DNA from 2 places in the Clostridium sp. BJN0013 genome. Region 2 is predicted to be linked to the other one. Evidence: riboswitches for the same ligand, from Rfam matches in the RefSeq annotation. Region 2 holds a riboswitch; the other holds the start of a gene.
The links. Region 2 has a riboswitch for S-adenosylmethionine ahead of AB3K27_RS16135 (O-acetylhomoserine aminocarboxypropyltransferase/cysteine synthase family protein). Riboswitches for the same ligand answer to the same signal wherever they lie in the genome.
Positions count from the first base shown of each region.

Region 1: linked by a shared signal. The riboswitch ahead of metA (homoserine O-succinyltransferase) and the one ahead of AB3K27_RS16135 (O-acetylhomoserine aminocarboxypropyltransferase/cysteine synthase family protein) in region 2 are both predicted to bind S-adenosylmethionine.

Region 1 covers NZ_CP162495.1:1,997,617-2,000,836, forward strand. Annotated here, with positions in the region: gene AB3K27_RS10285 (PLP-dependent aspartate aminotransferase family protein) at 1-236, shown strand, start outside; gene metA (homoserine O-succinyltransferase) at 356-1,270, opposite strand; SAM riboswitch class I at 1,417-1,522, opposite strand; gene AB3K27_RS10295 (hypothetical protein) at 2,317-2,778, shown strand; gene AB3K27_RS10300 (hypothetical protein) at 2,929-3,220, shown strand, end outside.
Region 2 covers NZ_CP162495.1:3,105,452-3,108,671, reverse strand. Annotated here, with positions in the region: gene AB3K27_RS16140 (aconitate hydratase) at 1-347, shown strand, start outside; gene AB3K27_RS16135 (O-acetylhomoserine aminocarboxypropyltransferase/cysteine synthase family protein) at 615-1,895, opposite strand; SAM riboswitch class I at 2,055-2,164, opposite strand; gene AB3K27_RS16130 (homocysteine S-methyltransferase family protein) at 2,422-3,220, shown strand, end outside.

The DNA.
Region 1 (3,220 bases), 1.1 Mb from region 2:
AAGCAGATGTAGATACACATAATAAATTTATTAATTCACTGGAATTGATCACTCAGGCCGTTTCATTAGGGCATGATGAGAGCTTAATTGTTTATACTGGCCCAAATGATGAGAGAATTAACTTTTACCCAGAGGTGTTTAAGGATGGATATGTTAGATTTAGCATAGGACTAGAAAGTGCTAGTGATATTATATCTGATTTAAAACAGGCCTTGGAAAAATGCGGATTACAGTAAGTTGGTAAATAAAAATTAAGTAAGCATTATCTGGAGAAATACTTACTTAAAGAGCAGATTTAATTTTTATGTAAATCTGCTCCTATTTAGTATAATAGAATTATTTTAAATAGATATTATTATAGCTTATTCAAATCATAAGGTGTTTCCTGATATACATAATAATTGAGCCAATTTAAAAATAGTAGGTTAGAATGGCTTTTCCAATTTGATAAAGGGGTTTTATCTGGATTATCATCTGGAAAATAATTTTTGGGTATATCTATAGGTAAATTCAGTGCTATATCTCTTTCATATTCTGATTTTAATGTTAAAGTATCATATTCAGGATGTCCAGCAATAAAGATCTGGCGTCCACCTTTTGTCGCTACTATATAGACACCAGCTTCCTTGGATTCAGAAATTATTTCTAGTTCAGGAATTTTTTCGATATCCTTTCTTTTTACAAAGGTATATCTGGAATGTGGCGCATAAAATATATCATCAAAACCTCTAAAAAGTTTAATATTAGCCCTATTTATAGTATGAGAGAAAACACCGGATATTTTTTTATCCAGCATATATTTTGGAATTTTAAAGTGATGGTAAAGTCCTGCCTGAGATCCCCAGCATATATACATAGTTGAATAAACATTTTGGGTACTCCAATCCATAATTTCAGTTAATTCTTTCCAATAATCAACGTCCTCAAATTCAAGTTTTTCTATGGGTGCACCTGTTATTATCATACCATCGAATTTTTTGTTTTTTATCTCTTCAAAAGTTTCATAATATTTAATTAAATATTCTTCAGGAGTATTTTTTGAATTATGAGACTTTAAATACATTAAAGATATATCAACTTGTATAGGTGAATTACTTAACAATCTTAAAAGTTGTATTTCAGTAATGGTTTTAAGGGGCATTAAATTTAATATAATTATATTAAGTGGTCTTATATCTTGTCGTACTGCATGATTTTCATTCATAACAAATATATTTTCAGCTTTTAATACTTTAGAAGCTGGAAGATTATTAGGTATATTTATTGGCATAAAATCCCTCCTTAAATTATAATATTTTTAGTGGTAATCAAATAAAAATCTTATTATTCAAATTTCAATTTTGGAGTTAAAATAAAATAAAAGTTATTTTTCTGTAAGAAAAATAACTTTTACAATAAACTAATTTGAAATTATTTTCCTTATCTCTCAGAAATAATCTGCTGGAATTAACACCATACATTTTAATAAAATGTTGGTTGTCGGGTTTCATAGGGCCAGTCCCTCCGCCGCTCTTGATAAGATTAAATTTGATTTTATATTACATGCTATACTAAAATTTCATTTTTGTCAATAATTCATTTTAACTGAAGACTAATCGATTTAAAGACCGGATTCTCTAAATTTATGTTCTGAAGTTCTTATTAAATTATGTAAAGGCCGTTTTAAAAGTGACAAAAGTAAAAATACACAAGAAAAATCATAATTATTACTGCTTAGTTTATTTTGAATATCTTTTAATTCTTTATTTAAATTTATGTAATAATATATTATATTACTGACTAGTCAGTAATATAATTAAACATCTTTTTTGTACTGGTGTCAATAAATTAAACCATGAAATTTATTGATTAGTCTATTTATTCTCTTAGACTTTATCTAAATCTAGAAATCATTTAACATAAATAGTATATGAGAATTAAAGCATGGCCAATCTTAGATAAAAAAGAGTATGCTGTTTATAGAGTAGTTAGTAAAGGCATAATAGGAGATAGGCTGGCGTTAAAAATGCCTTAAATACGAAACTTATATAATTTATGGATTATGTGATATAATAATATGTAATGTAGATAAAGTATTAGTTCAGTAACAAATTGTATAAAAAATTTTAATGAATAAATATTTATTTTGAAATTTCACTTTTTATAATACCTTAGTTTTTTCAAAATGAGTATAATCAGTGTAAACCATGTTACTGGTTATAAATTGTTAACAATATTGACACATAAGTGTAATAACTATTTAGTAATATGTAGTAATATTCATTATTATAAAATTATTATAAAAGCCTTTTTAGGCGGAAATGGAGAGAAATTATTATGAAATTTAAAGGTAAGAGTGCATTTGAAAAATCAGGTAAGTTTTCCAGCTGGATTGCTTTTTATATTGCTGCTTTAGTCACAGCATTGGTTGGAATTGCATTATTGGTAAATAATATTATATTATTTAGAAAGACTGTAAATCAATATGTAGCTCAAGGGTATTCTGCAAATATTGTACTTGAACAATTAGTACCATCTCAATTATTACCTGGAATATTTGAGTTTATTGGTGTGTATGGGGGAATTGTATGTATTTTAATAGGAATAGGTATAATTAATAAGAAATTTTCAAAACTTTTTGGTAAATTATATAATTGTGATAATAGTTTAGAAGAAGATATGCCAGAACAAGAGGTTATCGAAGTAAATCAGGCAGAAAATGTAGAAACTCCAAAAAACACAGAAATGGATAAATACGATGAAAATAAGGGTATAGAAGAGACAAATAAAGAACAATAGCCAGTAAAAAAAGTTTTACTTTTTAATCTTAAGTCAGTACATATTAAACATATAATTATATAAAGAAAAATAATTTATATTATTTTATTCCAATATTAAAAAAAAGATTATATAATTTAATTAAAACAAAAATATGGGGGATGTTTGCTGATGGATTGGAAAGAAAAGTATATTTATGAATTATGCAGTAAAACAATTGATGGCGAAAAGGCGTTAAATGCAATTAATAACTTTGTAGCTGAGATGAAAAACGTATTAGACAAGTATTATGTAAAAAAGTCTACTATAGAAATTGATGAGGATAAAAATACTATTAAAATTTATGGAAATGTTATAAAATGGAATATTACTGGAGAAAAATTTGAATTAAGTTCTAATAATGGTAAAAGTATAAATATATCTGTTTATAAAAATAAACATAAAATTAGATATTGTGAGGGTA
Region 2 (3,220 bases):
GTAATTATGGACAGGGTTCAAGTAGAGAACATGCAGCTCTAGCACCACTTTATCTGGGAGTAAAAGGAGTACTTGCTAAATCCTTTGCTAGAATCCACAAGGCGAATCTTATAAACAATGGAATAATTACTTTAGTATTTGAAAATTTAGAGGACTATGACAGAATAGAAACTATGGATGAATTGGAAATTAAAGATGCATTAACACAAATTGATAATAATATTATTATAGTAACTAATAAAACTAAAGGTGAAGAATATAAAATGTTATTTGATGTTACAGATAGGCAGAGAAATATGATAAGATATGGAGGTTTGTTGAATTTAGTGAAGAGGAGTAACAACTAAAATTTTTATAGTGAAACATATGGTAAATGAAGAAATTTAAAAAAATAATTAATACTTTATCAATAATAGTCCCTAGATATTTATAGAAAAATCTAGGGACTATCTTATTTAATAAATTAGGAGGTGATGTAACATATAATTACTATTTTTGTTACAAGAATTAGTATAATTTGCCCCGCCCATTTAGATCATGGCTTTTTAAATAAGCGGATATTAATTATTTAATTTGTAGGAGGAGTTTTAAATAATTAATCACAGTGTATTATATTAAACTTGGGCAAGAGCTTGTTCTAAGTCATCTATAAGATCTTGAACACCCTCAACTCCAATGGAAAGTCTTACGAGATCTGGAGTAACTCCAGCAGTTTTTTGCTGCTCCTCATTAAGTTCTGAATGGGTAGTACTTGATGGATGAATCACAAGGGATTTAGCATCTGCTACATTTGCAAGTAGTGAAAATAAATTAAGGCTATTTATAAATTTCTTTCCTGCTTCAAGGCCACCTTTTATTCCAAAGGTAAATATGGAACCTGCTCCTTTTGGAAAATATTTTTTGGATAATTCTCTATATGGACTACTTTCTAGTTCAGGATAATTTACCCAGGAAACTTTTGGATGATTATTTAAAAATTCTACTATTTTTCGTGTGTTCTCTACGTGCCTTTCAACTCTCAAGGATAATGATTCTAAACCTAAAATAAAATAGAAGGCATGTTGAGGACTAATTGTAGCACCTGTATTTCTCAAAAGTTGAACTCTTGCCTTTGTGGCAAAAGCTACAGCACCCAAGTCTGAATATACAAGTCCACCGTAACTTTCATCAGGTGTGGTGAAATCAGGAAATTTGCCGCTTGCTGCCCAATCAAATTTACCACCGTCAACTATAACTCCACCAACTGCAGCTCCATGTCCTCCAATAAATTTGGTTGCAGAATGAATAACTACATCTGCACCGTATTCTATTGGTCTTACAAGGTATGGTGTTCCAAATGTATTATCTAAAATAAGAGGTATTTTATTCTCATGGGCAATATTTGCCACAGCCTCTATATCTAAAATATTAATTCTTGGATTGCCTATTGTTTCTCCATAAACTGCTTTAGTTTTAGGAGTAATAGCTTTTCTAATATTTTCAGGGTCATCCGGATCTACAAATATTACATTGATTCCAAGTTTCTTTAAAGTCACCTTAAATAATTCATAAGTTCCGCCATATAGTGTGCTGGCTGAGACTATATCATCTCCTGAATTTGCTACATTAAGTATGGAGTATAAAATTGCCGCCATTCCTGATGATGTAGCAAGAGCTGCAGAGCCTCCTTCAAGGGCTGCTATTCTTTGTTCAAATACATCTTCAGTAGGGTTCATTATTCTACCATACACGTTTCCAGGTCTCTTTAATTGGAAAAAGTCTGCAGCTTCATCTGCATCTTTAAAAACAAAGGATGTAGTCTGATAGATTGGAACTGCCCTTGCACCAGTAGTTGGATCTGGCACTTGCCCTGCATGTACTTGTAATGTTTCAAATGATAATTTTTTTTCACTCATTATATATTCCTCCTTGATAGTTTTTATTTGACAGTATTTATTTGTGATTTTTTTGAAGTTTTTAATATCTTGCACGAAACTTCTTATTGGTAATCCGCAGAAAAGTAAAAAATAAAAAATCTTCTTGTAAGATAAGTTACAAGAAGATATCCTTCATGCTTCTCATCTTCCAGGTTTTAACCTGCTGGAATTAGCACCGTTGAATAATAAAAAATCATTCAGGTTGCCGGGCATCATAGGGCCAGTCCCTCCGCCGCTCTGGATAAGAAGTTCCGTATTCAATTGAAAAGATAATACCAGATATATATAATACTTGTCAATAGAAAAACAAAAAATAATTAAATTATTTTTTAAAGAGTAGAAACATTGTAAAAATGTTGACAAGCAATATTAAAATATTTATTATGGGAAATAAGAGTGAGGACATAATTAAAATGTATATAGATAAATAATTGGTGTATTATATGTATAAATATAAAGTTATAGTTTAATCAGGTATAGAGTACTTGGGAAAAGAGGAGACATAATGAATTTTAAAAATTTAGTAAATAAATTCAATAATAGATTTATTTTTTTTGATGGAGCTATGGGAACAATGCTTCAAAAATCAGGACTTAAATTGGGAGAATTACCGGAGATACTTAACATTACAAATCCTGAAATAATAAGGGAAATACATAGAAAGTACTTAGATGCAGGAGCAGACATCATAACAACTAATACTTTTGGAGCTAATGAACTGAAATATGAGTATTCTGATTATACTATAGAGAATGTGATTTCTGCGGGAGTAAAACTTGCGAAAAAGGAAGCAGGAGATAAATTAGTGGCTCTTGATATAGGACCTATTGGAAAAATTATGGAGCCTACAGGGAATTTAAGTTTTGAAAGTGCATATAAATTATTTAAAAATCAAATCATTATAGGCGAAAAATTTGGTGCAGATGTAGTTTTAATAGAAACTATGACTGATTTATATGAAGCAAAAGCAGCTATCCTTGCAGCAAAAGAAAATAGTAGTCTTCCTATATTTTGTACAATGACATTTCAAGAGGATGGCAGAACTCTTATGGGTACGGATGCTAAAACTATGGTATTTGTGTTGGAAGCTTTGGGGGTAGATGTTCTTGGAGTTAACTGTTCTTTAGGACCTAAAGAGCTTCAAGGGATTGTGGAAGAAATTTTAAAATATTCTTCCATACCGGTTATGGTACAACCTAACGCAGGACTTCCAAGGTATGATGGGGAAAATACAATTTATGATGTATCCCCTGAAGGTTTTGCAGAGAATGTATTAACTATGGCCACAAAAGGGGTTAGGGTTT